3 regions of the Nocardioides sp. OK12 genome follow, and region 2 is predicted to be linked to each of the others. Evidence: predicted binding sites of a transcription regulator. Region 2 holds the regulator's gene; each other region holds the start of a gene.
The links. Region 2 encodes LexA, which represses DNA repair genes until DNA is damaged. Its sites were predicted from a motif close to TCGAACANNTGTTCGA; they were not measured.
Positions count from the first base shown of each region.

Region 1: a site for LexA is predicted at 3,235-3,250, ahead of OCU29_RS00115 (HNH endonuclease signature motif containing protein). Genes of this name have one in related genera too.
Region 3: a site for LexA is predicted at 1,374-1,389, ahead of OCU29_RS13255 (HNH endonuclease signature motif containing protein). Genes of this name have one in related genera too.

Region 1 covers NZ_BNET01000001.1:16,300-21,193, forward strand. Annotated here, with positions in the region: gene OCU29_RS00100 (VOC family protein) at 1-574, shown strand, start outside; gene OCU29_RS00105 (DinB family protein) at 571-1,098, shown strand; gene OCU29_RS00110 (ATP-binding protein) at 1,154-1,615, shown strand; gene OCU29_RS00115 (HNH endonuclease signature motif containing protein) at 1,686-3,221, opposite strand; gene OCU29_RS00120 (alpha/beta fold hydrolase) at 3,336-4,016, shown strand; gene OCU29_RS00125 (AarF/ABC1/UbiB kinase family protein) at 4,020-4,894, opposite strand, start outside.
Region 2 covers NZ_BNET01000002.1:539,404-544,297, forward strand. Annotated here, with positions in the region: gene OCU29_RS06735 (alkaline phosphatase family protein) at 1-243, opposite strand, end outside; gene OCU29_RS06740 (alkaline phosphatase) at 243-1,994, opposite strand; gene lexA (transcriptional repressor LexA) at 2,096-2,830, opposite strand; gene OCU29_RS06750 (LysM peptidoglycan-binding domain-containing protein) at 3,166-3,537, shown strand; gene OCU29_RS06755 (methyltransferase domain-containing protein) at 3,723-4,550, shown strand; gene OCU29_RS06760 (hypothetical protein) at 4,474-4,878, opposite strand.
Region 3 covers NZ_BNET01000005.1:2,981-7,874, forward strand. Annotated here, with positions in the region: gene OCU29_RS13245 (cellulase family glycosylhydrolase) at 1-407, opposite strand, end outside; gene OCU29_RS13250 (2-phosphosulfolactate phosphatase) at 553-1,320, opposite strand; gene OCU29_RS13255 (HNH endonuclease signature motif containing protein) at 1,443-2,720, shown strand; gene OCU29_RS13260 (NUDIX domain-containing protein) at 2,742-3,044, shown strand; gene OCU29_RS13265 (hypothetical protein) at 3,024-3,395, opposite strand; gene OCU29_RS13270 (tyrosine-protein phosphatase) at 3,404-4,153, opposite strand; gene OCU29_RS13275 (GrpB family protein) at 4,150-4,767, opposite strand.

The DNA.
Region 1 (4,894 bases), on a different contig from region 2:
CCGCGACGAGGGCCCCTCGCGGGTGCACCTCGACCTGCACGTGCCCGACCAGGCCACGGCGGCGGAGCACGCCGTGACGCTGGGTGCCGAGGTGGTGCGGGCTGCCGACGAGGGGTACGTCGTGCTGCGCTCGCCGGGCGGGCTGGAGTTCTGCTTCGTGGGGCACCCGGCCGAGACCCGCAGCCGGCCTGCGGTGTGGCCGACGGGGCACCGCTCGCAGGTCGACCAGCTCTCGATCGACGTGCCCGCGCGGCTGCTGGAGCCCGAGCTGGGGTTCTGGCGCGACCTGACGGGCTGGCCGCTGCGTCGCACGGCGTACGAGGAGTTCCACCTGCTGGAGGTGCCCGCGGGCCAGCCGCTGCAGGTGCTGCTGCAGCGGCTCGACGACGACGCGACGGAGGTGTCGGTGCACCTCGACCTGACCACCGACGACGTGGGTGCCGAGCTCGAGCGGCACGTGGCGCTGGGGGCGCGGGTGCTGACCCGCCACGATCACTGGACGGTGATGACCGACCCCGGCGGGCTGCGCTACTGCATCGCCGGCGACCCGCCCGACGACGACGTGCCGGCATGAGCCCGACCCCGCTGCCGGAGATCCCGTTCGTCGCCGACGAGGTGACGGCGGTGCGGTCGTTCCTCGGCTTCTACCGCGCGACGCTGCGCCGCCAGGCCGAGGGGCTCACCGCCGAGCAGCTCGACCAGGCGCTGGCGCCGAGCCCGATGACGCTGGGCGGGCTGCTGTCGCACCTGGCCTTCGTCGAGGACTACTGGTGCAGCCACGTCTTGCACGGCGCCGAGCCCGCCGAGCCGTGGCGCAGCCTCGACTGGGCGGCCGACCCCGACCGCGACTGGCACCGCGCCGCCGGGCAGACGCCCGAGCAGCTCCTCGCGGCGTACGACGCCGCGGTGGTCGCCGCCGACGCGGCCATCGACCGCGCCCTGGCGGTCAAGGGCCTCGACACGCTCGCCGCGCTGGAGCGCCACGGCTCGGTGGTCAGCCTGCGCTGGATCCTGCTGCACCTGGTCGAGGAGTACGCCCGGCACGCGGGCCACGCCGACCTGATCCGCGAGTCCATCGATGGCACCACCGGCCTCTGACCGCGAGCCGGCCGGTTCGAACGGGCCGGCTCGGCGCGTCAGCCGGGTGGTCCTCATGTGCGGCCCGTCGGGGTCCGGCAAGACGACGTACGCGCGAGGTCTGGAGGAGGAGGGCATGGTCCGGCTCTCCTTCGACAGCGAGATCTGGGCACGCGGGATCACGGCCGTCCCGCTGGACCCGGACGTGCGGGCCGAGATCGAGGCGGGGCTGCGGGCCCGCCTGCTCGAGCTCGTCGCGCAGGGTGCCGACGTCGTCCTCGACTTCTCGTTCTGGTCGCGGGCCATGCGCGACGACTACCGCGCGCTGCTGGCGAGCGTCGGTGTCGTCCCCGAGACCGTCTACCTGGCCACGACGCGGGAGACGGTGCTGGCCCGGATGCGGGCACGTCGGGGCAGCCACCCCGACGACTTCGTCCTCGACGAGGACCTCGTGGCCGCGTACGTCGACCACTTCGAGGCCCCGTCGCCCGACGAGGGGCCGCTGACCGTGGTGAGCGAGCCCGGACCGCCCGACTGAGGGCGGCGCCGGACGTGCCGGTGCCCCCGTCGCGGTGGTGCTGCGGCGGGGGTGTGGCGAGTCGGCTGGTCTACACGGGCCGGGTGGGTGGTCTGGGTGCTTGGCCGAGGTCGGTGGTGCCGTGTGGTTCGACGAGGTACTGGTAGCGGTGCGGGCTGGTCCAGAGGAACCCGGTGGGGGTGGGTCGGTAGGTCCAGGGGGTGTGGGTCTTGGCGCGGTGGTGGCGTCTGCACAAGGTCGCGAGGTTGGCCGATGTGGTTTGGCCGGGTGGACCACCGGGGTCGTAGGTCTCGATGTGGTCGAGGTCGGCGTGGGGTTCGTCGGGTCGGCGGCGTCGGGCGCGGCGGGTGCAGTGCGGGAAGACGCAGCGTGGGTGGCGTTGCCGGGTCTGTTCGGCGAGCCGCTCGCTGGGGGTGTAGCCGTCGCTGGTGAGTTCTTCGGTCAGGTCGATCGGGCGGCGGGGGTGGGGTCGGAGGTCGGGGTTGCTGGCGAAGCCGCGGATGTCGTCGGCGGTGATGTGCTGACGTGCCGGGCTGTGCACCTGGCGGAAGGGGTGCTCGTAGGCCTCGGGGTCGGACCCGCCACCGGTGATGGTGCGGTAGGTGACGTGGGTGCCGGGGACCCGGAGCCACTCGCAGACCTGGTCGGTGGTGACGAAGCTGCGGGTCTCCTCGATCCGGGCGAGGTGCAGCCCGGCGTTGAGGCCGAAGGGGTGCGTGTCGTGGTGCAGGGTCGTGGGGTCGATCCCGTGCAGTGCGTCCTGGCTGAGGTGGACGTTGAGCACGACCTGCCGTGCAGGCACCCGAGGCGCGTCGTCGTCGGTGCCGGTGCCCGTGAGGTCGAGAGTGGTCTGGGTGCGGGCGAGGATGCCGAGGGCCATGCTGCGGCGTACGTCGAGGGGCTGGTCGGAGCCGGCCAGCGCCAGGTTGCGGGCCTCGCGGGTGACGGCGCTGTCGAGGTCGAGGGCGTCGGCCAGGTCGAGGCAGCCGGTGATGTCGACGGTGCCGTCAATGCACTGCCCGCCGCGGGTGGCTGAGGCCAGGTGGATGTCGAGCTTGCGGTCCTCGGCGGCGATGGCTCGTTTGTCCTCGGCGGCCTCGGGGTCGAAGCGGCACAGGGCTTCCTCGACGAGTCGTCCCAGGACGGCGTAGGAGCAGGTGGCCGCGACACCGGCGAGGTGGTGGTCGACCCAGGCGGCGGCCTCGCGGGGGAGGCCGAGGGTGGCCTCGGCGATGCGGCGGGCCCGCCAGACCGGTACTCGACCGGAGGCGACGGCTGCGTGCAGGCGGGGGAGTCGGTAGCGGGTCTCGACGACGTGGGCGACGTACCGGACGGCTGCGTCGGCGGAGAGTCCGATGGCGGTGCCGTACTCGATGATCGCGAACTCCGAGACCCTCGGTGCGCCGGGCCCGGCGATGGCCACGGGCATGTCGGTGCCGGGCAGGACCGCGGCGTGGGTGGGGTCGAAGGTGGTGTGCATGGCTGCGTACGTGCAGGTCGCCTCGTACATCGCGACCTCGGCGGCGTCGCGGGCCGCGCGCTGGGAGCGGGCGTGGGCGAGGACCGCGTCGGCGGTGTCGCAGCGCTCGAGCTCCTGGGTGGTCATGCCCCCATCCTAGTCGAACACGCGTTCGAGTCAAGGGTCGAATGGGACCTGTGGAAGGTCATGACAGGTCGTCGCGGAGGCCCTGGGTGCACCCCCACGACCTACGGTGGGGAGATGCCGACGACGACCTCGACCGCCCCCAGTCGCCTGCTCGTCACGGCCTTCGCCGCGGGGCTGCTGCTGGCCCTGCTCGGCCTGGCCGGCTGCGGATCCGACGAGCAAGGCGCGAGCCCCACGAGCCAGGACGCCGGGGCGAGCGGCGAGAGGATCTCGTTGGTCGACGAGGGGGACGCGTTGCGCTGGGGTGACGGCTCGTACGGCGTCGTGCTCGCCCACGGCGCGGCCTTCGACGCCGCGAGCTGGCAGGAGCAGGCGGTGGCGATCGCCGAGCAGGGCGCGACGGTGGTCGCGGTGGAGGACCTGACCGCCGAGGCGATGGCGGCCGCGGTCGAGCGGCTGCGCGAGGACGGCGCCGAGGAGGTCGCCCTGGTCGGCGGGAGCGCGGGCGCCGACGCGGCGCTGCGGCTGCTCAGCGAACGGCCCGACCTGGTCGACCGGGTGGTGACGCTCTCGGCCAACAGCGTCGTCGAGGGGCTGGGCGAGCAGCCCAAGCTCTTCATCGCCAGCGAGGACGAGCCGGTGGCGGAGGTCTCCGAGCAATTGGCCGCGACCGCGCCCGGCGACGACAACGAGGTCCTGCTGCTGCCGGGCTCCGACCACGCCCAGCACCTCTTCGACGGCGACCAGGCCGAGGCCGCGCTCGACGCCCTGCTCCGGGCGCTCGACCGGCGGTAGACCTCAGGCGGGCTCGGCGAACCCGGGCAGCAGCTCGCGCAGGATCTCACCGAACGCGACGTCCGCCTCGAGCTGGGAGAGGATGCCGACCGCGCCCAGCCAGGTGCGGTGGATCAGCAGGTACGACGGCGGCAGGTTGATCTTCATCGCGACGGTGAACGACGGGTTCTTGGGGTCGTTGATGCGCTGGAACTGCTCCTGCATCCACGCGCGGGTGAACTGGAAGCGCTCGGTGCGCGCCGGCTCCACGAACGGGGCGAGGTAGTCGAGCAGCTCGCGGGAGCCGATGCTGACCCCGGGCTTGACGAAGCCCTCCTCGCGCAGCCCCTCGAGCAGCGTCGCGTCGTCCTCGATGCTGGCGATCCGGATCAGGGTGCCCATCGCGGTCGGCAGGCCGTCGGGCAGTCGCGCCACGGCTCCGTAGTCGAGCACGCCCATCCGCGGCGGTCCGCCGTCGACGCCCGGCACGACCCGGAAGTTCCCGGGGTGCGGGTCGGCGTGCAGCATCCCTGTGCGCCCCGGGGCGCCGAGCAGGAACCGGGTGAACAGGTCGCCGAAGCGGTCACGCTCCTCCTGGGAGCCCTCCGCGATCACCTTCGCCAGCGACGAGGTCGAGTCGAGCCACTCGGTGACCAGCGTCGCGGGGCCGTGGGCCACCACGTCGGGCACCACGATGTCGGGGTCGTCGGCGTACGCCGCCGCGAAGGCCCGCTGGGCGGAGGCCTCGAGGTCGTAGTCGAGCTCCTCCTCCATCCGGGCCTGCATCTCGGCGACCAGCGGCTTCACGTCGAGGCCGGGCACCAGCGGGCCGAGGCTCCGCGCCACCCGCGCGAGCTGGCGCAGGTCGGAGCGCAGCGCCTCGCCGGCGCGGGGGTACT
Region 2 (4,894 bases):
CGGCGTCAGCCCGCTGTCGATCTCCTCGGGCCGGCAGCCGTCGACGACCAGCACGTAGGCCCGCTTGCGGGTCGAGGCCCGCGCCGCGAGCGCCGCCGGCTCGAGCCCGGCCACGGTCGAGAACGCCAGGCCCGAGGCCGCCGCGGTCAGGACCGTGCGCCGACCGGCGCGGATCTCACCGAGGCCGCGGGCGAAGGGGGCGGGGCCGGCCGCGTCGCAGTGGCCGCTCGTCGGGTCGCACATCAGCGGTCTCCTACGGGGGTGCTCACGCGCTGCACCGTGCCGGTGCCGGCCAGGGTGCGGAACGACGCGTCGTGGGTGGCGGTGGTCTGCTGGTCGTCGCGGGCCCCGATGACGTACCAGTCCATCTGGGTGCGCTCGGCGGTGATGTCGAGCACCGAGAAGCCGTGGTCGTCGAAGTTCAGGTACTTGATGTGGCGGTTGTTGGCCTTGATCGCGGTCTCCACCAGCGGCGTCAGCGCCGGCTGGCCGGTGATGTCCTTGAGGTTGTTGGAGGTCACCGAGGAGCACACGAACTCCACGCCCACCGAGTCGCCGAGCAGCGGGTAGAGCGAGGTGTCCATCGGCAGGTCGCAGGCCCACCCCGAGTGGATGTCGCCGGTCACGAAGACCACGTCCTTGACCTGGTGGTCGTCGATGTGGCGGAAGACCTCGCGGCGGTCGGCGGTGTAGCCGTCCCACTGGTCGACGTTGTACGGCGAGCCGTCCTGGGGCAGCAGCCCGGTGACGTCGTTGACCGGGTCGACGAGCTCGTTGGGCAGATCGGCGAAGGTGACCGGGGCGATCATCACCGGGTTGCCGACGACCTTCCACTGCGGGGCGTGGTTGCCGCGGGTCAGGGAGTCCTTGAGCCACTCCATCTGCCGGTTGCCGGTGATCGAGCGCGCCGGGTCGTTGACCTCGGCGTCCACCAGCGGGGTCGCGACCTGCTGGGACCGGTAGGTGCGCAGGTCGAGCATGCTGACCTCGGCCAGGTCGCCGAAGCGCAGGCGGCGGTAGAGCCGGGCGCCGTCGCCCAGCGAGGCGGTGCCGTCCATACGCACCGGCATCCACTCGTCGTACGCGCGGTGGGCGCGGGCGCGCCGCTTGAGGTAGTCGCCCTCGGAGTCGTCGTGGTTCTCGGCGTTCTTCCTCCACTGGTCGTTGGTGACCTCGTGGTCGTCCCAGGTCACGATCCAGGCGTACCGGGCGTGCAGGGCCTGCAGGTCGGGGTCGGTCTTGTACTGCGCGTGCCGGCGGCGGTAGTCGGAGAGCGAGACCATCTCGCGCGCGGGGTCGTGCGGGCGGATGTCGACGTTGTCCTGGCCCATGCCGTACTGGCCGGGTGCGTACTCGTAGAGGTAGTCGCCCAGGTGCAGCACCGCGTGCAGGTCGTCGCGCTCGGCGAGCAGCCGGTAGGCGCTGAACCAGCCGGCCTGCAGGTTGGCGCAGGACACCACGCCGAAGCGCAGGTTGTCGGGCGTGGCGCGCTTGGCCGGGGCGGTGCGGGTGGTGCCGACCGGGCTGCGCTGGCCGCGCGCGGTGAAGCGGTAGTGGTAGACGGTCTCGGGCTGCAGGCCCGTCACGTCGAGCTTGACGGTGTGGTCGCGCGCGGCGCTGGTGACGAAGCGGCCACGGCGCACGACGTTGCGGAAGCGGCGGTCGGTGGCGACCTCCCAGCGCACGCCCACCCGCGGGCCCTTGCCCGAGCCGGGGGTGGCGGCCCTGGTGGGGGTGACCCGGGTCCAGATCAGCACCGCGCGCGGCAGCGGGTCGCCGGAGGCCACGCCGTGGGCGAAGACGTCGTGGCGGGCCTTCGCAGCGACCGCGTGCGGGCTCGCGAGCACGCCGGCGCCGGTGATGGCGGCGCCGCCGGCCCCGACGGCACTGGCGGCCAGGACCGTACGGCGTCCGAGGGCGGCGAGGCGGGCCCGCTCGGCGTCGGCGGGGCGCACGGCGTCAGCGGCGGTGGTGGGGGTCAGTGGTGGGGTCACGCCTCATCCAACGACACACCGCCGTCCACGTGACGTGGACGGCGGTGTGAGCACCGTCTGTTCACCGTCGGTTCGGTCTCCCGACGGGCGGGTGCGGGGCCTCAGAGGCTGCGCAGCACCGCGGTGACGACCCCGAGGATCGAGGCGTGGGTGCCGTCGATCGGCTCGTAGGCGTCGTTGTGGGGCAGCAGCCAGACCTTGCCGTCCTTGCGCTGGAAGGTCTTGACGGTGGCCTCCTCGCCGATCAGGGCGGCGACGATCTGGCCGTTGCTGGCGGTCTGCTCCTGGCGGATCACCACGTAGTCGCCGTCGCAGATCGCGGCGTCGATCATCGAGTCGCCGGAGACCTCGAGCAGGAAGAGCTGGCCGTCGCCGACCAGCTGCTGGGGCAGCGGGAAGACGGCCTCGACCCGCTCCTCGGCCAGGATCGGGCCACCGGCGGCGATCCGGCCCACGACCGGCACGTAGGAGGCCTGCGGCATGGTGTTGCCGATGTCGGTCTCGTCGACCGAGCTGTCGTCGGCCGAGGAGATCGCCTTGCGGCGCGCCATCAGCTCGGGCAGGAAGACCTCGAGGGCGCGCGGGCGGTGGGGGTCGCGCTTGAGGAAGCCCTTCTCCTCGAGCACCTTGAGCTGGTGGGAGACGCTGGAGGTGCTGGTCAGGCCGACGGCCTGGCCGATCTCGCGCATGCTCGGCGGGTAGCCGCGGGTCTCGATGGCCTCCTTGATGCACGCGAGGACCTTGATCTGGCGCGGCGTCAGGCCGGTCGCGTCGGGAGGGCCGTCGGGCAGCTCCGCGACCCCGCGCTTGCGGGGGCCGCTGTTCTTGGTGGCCATCGTGTGCCTTTCGTGCGCGAGGCCCGAGCCGGGGAGTCCGCTCGGATGGGTCGTGGACCCACGCTATCGCCGCGCGGGCCCGACTTCAAACATCTGTTCGAAGGGCGTGTCGCGCTCGTGGAGGCGGCGACGGGCTGCTCCGGAGTGACGTCGGGGATCTCGAACAATTGTTCGCTGCACCCCTTGCGCGGCTCGAACACCTGATCTAGTCTCGCTCATGTGTTCGATCGAACACCTGGTCGAAGCAGGATCTCGACCGGGACTGTCGGTGGCTGTCCGTAGACATCTCCCTGACCGAGCACGACGACGACCACCCCCTTCCCCAGGAGGTCCCGATGAGCACCATGACCCTCACCGCCGCCCCGGCCCCGATCCGCCTCGGCGCCGTCCGCGCCACCCGCCGTACGACGCCGGGCTCGCTGCGGCTGACCCGCCGCGGCCGGCTCGCTGTGCTGGCCGCGGGCCTGCTGCTCGTCGCCCTGGTGGGCGTCGTGCTGGCCGGCGTCTCCGTTGCCACCAGCGAGAGCGGCACCGCCCCGGCGACCGAGACGATCACCGTCGGCGTCGGCGACACGCTGTGGGCCATCGCCGCCGAGCGCGCCGAGTCCGGCGACGTGCGCGAGGTCATCGAGCGCATCCAGCAGCTGAACTCCCTCGACGGTGGCCTGGTGGTCACCGGCCAGCGCCTGGTCGTCCCGGCCGGCTGAGGAACGGCCCGCGACCGCGCTGCGGTCCGGGCACGGCGGCCCCTGCGGCCGCCCACAGATTTCGTCGGTCGCCTCGACCCCGGCCGGCGAAACCAGGGGAAAGACGAGGGGCGGGCCCGCAGTGGGCCCGCCCCTCGCGCTGTGTCGGGCCCTGTCTTCCGCGTCCGGTGCGGGAGGCTGTCGTGGTGAGCGACGACGTCTTCGAGAGCAGGCTGGCCCAGCGGCAGGCGTGGTGCGAGGCGCCCTGGGGCCGCCTGCGGTTCGCGGTGGTGCGCGAGACGCTGCGCCGCCAGGTCGAGGCGCTGGAGGCCGACCTCGGGCAGCCGCGGGCGCTGCGGGTCCTCGACGTCGGCGGGGGCGACGGCCGCGACGCCCTGGGCCTGGCCGTCGCCGGCCACCACGTCACGGTCCTCGACCCGGCGCCCTCCTGGCTCGCCGAGGCCCGCCGCCGCGCCGAGTCCGCGCGGGTGGGGGAGCGGGTGGTGACCCTCGAGGGCTCGATCGACGACCTGAGCGGGGCCGGCGGCGGGTTCGACCTGGTGCTGTGCCACAACGTGCTGCACTACCGCCCGGCCGAGACCGGCGCGGCCGACGTACGACGTCTGGCGCAGGCGGCGCGGCCGGGCGGCCGGGTCTCGGTGATGGCGCCGAACCCCGCGGCGCGGGTGATCGGGCGGCTGGTGCGCGAAGGGCCGGAGGCGGCGCTCGACGAGCTCGGCCGCGACGACATGGAGTCGGCCACCTTCACCACGACCGCGCGGGCGGTGGCCCGCGACGAGGTCGAGGAGCAGCTGGTGGCGGCCGGGCTCGAGGTGGTGGGCCGCTACGCCGCCCGGGTCGCCAACGACTACGTCGCCGACGACGGCCTCAAGGTCGACCCCGACTTCTACGCGGTGCTGGAGCGCCTCGAGCTCGCGCTGTGCGACCGGGAGCCGTTCATCTCTCTCGGGGCGCTGTGGCAGCTCGTCGCCGCCCGCCCGGTGGGGGAGCCGGGGCCGCGGGGTCGCGGGTGAGGCCGAGCGCCCGGCCCAGGCGCGCGACGAGCATCAGGCCCACGAAGAGGCAGGCCACGGCCCCGACGGAGGCGAGGGCCAGGAAGAACCAGGCGGCCGACTCCCCACCGCGGGCCTGGGTGCCAAAGTCGATCGCGGCGTAGACCAGGTACCCCCAGGCGACCACCGCGGCGGTGACGGCCAGGGCCAGGCCGAGCAGCCGCGGCTGGAACGAGCGCTCCGGGCGGGCCGCACGGCGCGAACCGGCCCGCTTGCCGGCGGTGGCGGGAGCCGGAGTCGGCGCGCCGGCCACCTGCTCGTCCACCTGGCCGCCCGCCTCGCCGCTCACAGCGTCATTGTGTCCG
Region 3 (4,894 bases), on a different contig from region 2:
GAGTTGGGCTCGTTCCAGACCTCCCAGGCCTGCACCTTGCCCGCCCAACGCTCTGCCGCCCACCCGAACGCCTCGCCGTAGTCACGGGCATCGCGGGGCGCAGAGCGCTCACCGGTGCTCGGAACCGCCCACGCCGGGGTCAGCCACAGCGTGCCGAGCACGTTCAGCCCCCGCGCGTGCGCCATCGAGACGACCCGGTCGATGAGCCGAGGTCCCCAGGCGTCTGGGTCGATGGGGCCGGGGGAGCCCTGGAGCATCGCCCACGAGACGTCGAGCCGCACCCACGTGGCCCGCATGTCGACCAGCCGGTCCAGCAGCACCCCCCGGTCGGCGTCGGTGTAGTGGTCCCACGTGCCGTGGAACTGGACCCCCACCTCCAACGGCGTCAGGTGTCGGGCGGCGTCCACGGCGGCCACGGTAGCCAGGCTCGATGCAGGGGAGGTCGTGTGCACGGGCGTTGGGTCTGCAACAGCCACCCAGTTCCGCGTTACTTGACATAATGTAAGTTATCGGCGAACTCAGGATGGAATGATAAGGGGCTCGAGCGGGCGTTCAGCCGGCCTTGCGGAAGGCGTCGCCGACGAGTACGGGCACGACGCGGGAGGCATCGACGTCAGCGGCCACGGTGACGTCGTCGGCGAACCCCTTGGACGCCAGCTCGCGCCCGCCGACACAGTCGCGCATCGTCGCTGCGAGCTGACCGACCGTCGACGTCCACAGCGCGGCGGCCGCACGTGCCTCAGGGCTCATCTCGTCGTCGTACCCGAGCTCCAACAGGACGCTCAGCACCGCCCCGGCGCCCAGGTGGTCCTCCAGAGCAGGTCGCAGGGAGTCGTCCTGGTGCCATCTCTCCCCTGCGGCGATCACCGCGACCGAGCGGCCTGCGCTGATCTCGTGAGCCAGGCGTCGGCCCACTGCGCTCGCGTTGCGCAGGCAGCCGATCAGCACCTGGGTCCCGGTGTCCTGGAGCGCAGCGGAGATGGTCGATCCGTTCGGCGAGGGCAGCACCAGTCTCGGCACCGGCTCGCAGGTCAGCAGCCCGGCCGGCGACAGGGACGGCGCCGGTACGCCGTCGCCACGGGCGGCCTCGAGGCGACCGACCGCGAGCGTGGCGTCCTGCTGCTCGGCGTACGCCGCGGCGCGGGCGTCCTTCCAGGCGAACGGCAGCACGTGCATCCCGCGTTCGACGGCGATCGTCACCGACGTCGAGAAGCTCAGCACGTCGACGACGACGCTCACGTCGGCGGACGCGGTGGCAGCGCCCACGGGACCCCAGTCGAGACGGACGGCATGGTCGCGCTGACCGAGGATCTCGTCCACGACCGCACCCTAACCGGGACTCCCCCGGGCCGATCGGTGGCTGCGGAAAGTTCTCGAAAAAGTTTTCGACGAGGGCCCTCTGAGCAGGCCGGACTGTCGGTGCTGCCTGCTTGGATGAAGTCATGACCACGACGACCCGGCACCCCCTCGCCGAGGCCGTCGCGCGTGTGCACTCGGCTCTCGACCAGGTGGCCGAGACACCCACCTGGTCGCTGAGCCAGTCGGGCACGGCCGACCTGCTGACCGACCTCGCGCGGGCCCAGTCGCGGTTCGCCGAGCTGCAGGCGCGCGTGCTCGGGCACGCCGACACGGTGGCCGTCCAGGAGCGCTCGGCGGCCCCGTCGGTCGCGGTCTGGTTGGCCAACGCCACGATCACGACCAAGCGTGACGCCGTGCGTCAGACCCGCTTCGCCGCCGCACTGAGCCGGTACGACGTGCTGCGGGGAGCCCTGGGCGCCGGCGACCTCAACCTCGAGCAGGCCCAGGTCGTGGCGCGGGCGCTCGACGAGCTGCCCGACGACCTCGACGCCGGGGTCCTCGCCCAGGCCGAGGCGGCCCTGGTCAGCCTCGCCCGCGTCCACGACGCCAAGGCGCTGCGCGTGCTGGGCCGCCGCATCCTCGACGTCGTCGCCCCCGAGGTCGGCGAGGCGTGGGAGGCCGAGAAGCTGGCCGAGGAGGAGCGCGAAGCCGATCGCACCGCGTCCTTCCGGATGCGAGACCAGGGCGACGGCCGCACCCGCGGCAGCTTCACGATCCCGACCCTCGCGGCGGAGATGCTGCAGAAGGTGCTGATCGCCTACGCCTCCCCGCGTCGCGACGACCGGTCCGGGGCCGACGCGGCCGACGCGGCCGACGCAGACGACGCAGGCGGGACCGAGCAGGTGCGCAAGCCCTCCCGGTCGCGGTGGGGCCGGGCGTTCGTCGAGCTCGTCGAACGCCTCGACCCGCGCGACCTGCCCCGCAGCGGCGGCGTCAACGCTGCGGTGGTCGTCACCATGACCACCGCGACCCTCAGCGGCGCGCTCGCCGCCGCGACCCTCGACACCGGTTCCCGCATCTCTGCCGGGACCGCTCGTCGGCTGGCCTGCCAGGCAGGGGTGCTGCCGGCGGTGCTGGGCGGCGACAGCGAGATCCTCGACCTGGGCCGCACGCGGCGGTTCTTCTCCGGTCCCCAGCGCATCGCCATGACCGTCCGTGACGGTGGCTGCACCGCGCTCGGGTGCGACGCACCGGCCGGCATGTGCGACGCCCACCACGAGGACTTGTGGTCCCACGACGGGCTGACCGACCTGGGGCGAGGTCGGTTGCTCTGCGGTCACCACCACCGCCGCGCCCACGACCCCGCCTACGAGACCAGGGTCGTCGAGCGCAACCAGGTCGAGTTCCACCGTCGGACCTAGACCGACCTCTACCGTCACGGCATGCCCCTCGACCGTTCCTTCATCCGGGTGAAGGCGATGCTGCTTGCCCCCGACACTGATGGGACGGCGCACGCCGTCAGCCTGAACCCGCCCACCACCGAGAACCCCCTGGGCTACCACCGCCTGGTCGGTGGCAGCGTCGAGCTCGGCGAGACGCACAGGCATGCCATCCGTCGCGAGGTGCGCGAAGAGCTGGAAGCCGACGTCCACGACCTCGAGCTGTTCGAGATCGTGGAGCCACTGCCCCTCTATCCCGGCGTCGCGGGCGGGTGGGGCGCCCGCCTACGCCGTCGCCTGCGCTGACCGGCCCGCTCGGTGCCACGCCATCAGCTGGCGCACTGCCAGCGCGCCTGCCTGCCACGCCAGGTAGGACGGCGTGGCGACCGCCACGGCGACACCGAGCGTGAGCAGCCACGGCGTGCCGCCGTCGACACCGGCGAGGATCCACGCCCACAGCGCGACCGCGGCCACCCAGGGAGCGATCCAGACGACCGCTTCGAGGCGGCGGACGAGTCCGTCGCGCGCGTACGCCGCCGCCAGGAACGCGCTCGCCGACACCACGTAGATCGACGCCAGGGCTGCCAGCGGCCACGTGAGCACGGCGAGGGCGGCGAGGAAGACGGCGCCGGACGCGAGGTTGCTCGTGAGGATCACGCGATCCATCAGGCGTCGCTCCCCCGCAGCCGCCCGGCCAGCCGCCGTCGTGCGTCGGGGCCGACGCCCGCCGCGTCCAGGTAGCCGACCACGTCGAAGGTGGCGCACCACTCCCGCAGGGCCGGGCGCCGGTCGGCGAGGGCGTGGTCGAGCTCGTCGGCCTCCCAGGCCTCGTCGGGCAGGTCGGGTGTCCACTGTCCGCTGCTCGTGTCGTAGGCCAGGGTGTGGCCGCGGTGCTCGGCCGCGCCGCGGAACCCACGCTCGTAGCTGGCGACGACGCCCTCGACGTCCACGCCGGCCAGGACCAGCAGCAGCGAGCCGACCATGCCGGTGCGGTCGCGGCCGCCCGCGCAGTGCAGCAGCACTCCCCCGTCGGCCTCGGCGACCGCGAGCACGGCCCGGGCGATCTTGTCGGGGTAGCGCTCCAGGTTGGGGGTCCACGACCTCGGGTGGTCGAGCCACGGCCCGCACTCGGTCAGGAACTCCTCGTCGTAGGGATCCTCGGTCGGCGCGTGCACCACCTCGACGCCCTCGGGCGTCACGGCCTGCTCCCGCTCGACCGCGTTGCGCAGGTCGACGACGCGGCGCAGGCCCGCAGCCCGGGCCTCCGCCCAGCCCTGGTCGGTGATCTCGTCGGGCGCACCCGAGGCCCACACCACGCCGTGCGCCGTGCGTCCGCCGCCCGTCAGCGGGAGACCGCCGAGGTCGGCCAGGTTGCGCGCACCCTCCCAGCCCGGCGCGCTCGGCGTCGTGCTCACGACGGACCGTCCAGCAGCCCGGCGGCCGCGAACGCCCGGGCGTAGATCTCGCGGACGACCTTCTCCTTGCGGGCGTTGTACTGCATCGAGTGCTCCCCCGCCGCTCGCGCCACCTCGGCGGCCTCGCGCTTGGCGCGGGCGTAGAGATCACGCTCGTCGGGGTTGCCGCGCAGCCAGTCGCGGAAGATCCGGTGCTTGACCGGCTCGGGCGCGTCGGGGCCGAAGACGTGCAGGTGGCAGCGCGGGTGGGTGTGGCGCAGCACCCGGTGCTCGAACCACCACGGCTCGCGCACCCGCAGCTCGAAGCCGTGCGCCTCCAGCGCCGGCACGTACGCCGCCTCGTCGGCGGCGTCGGCGACCACCAGGTCGATGTCGACGACCGGCTTGGCGGCCAGCCCCGGCACCGACGTCGAGCCGATGTGCTGCAGGTCCAGGACCCGCCACCCGAGGGCCTGGCGCACCCGGCCGGCGAGGTCGTCGAACCAGCCGGACCAGCGCTCGTCGGGCTCCTCGACGTGCACCTCGCGGGCGGGTCCGGCACCGGGCACGTACATGGTGGAACCGGGCGGCACGGGCGGGTCGTGGAAGGTCACGATGTCGTGGCGCGAGGGCATCCTCGGAGAGTAGGCGACCGAGCGCCAGCGAACGTGAGCGACATCATGTGGTCGCCGGGTTGGGTTGCCCTGCTATGGGCCCCACACTGGTACATGCAGGCACCTGGTGGAGCCTGCGGACACTGAA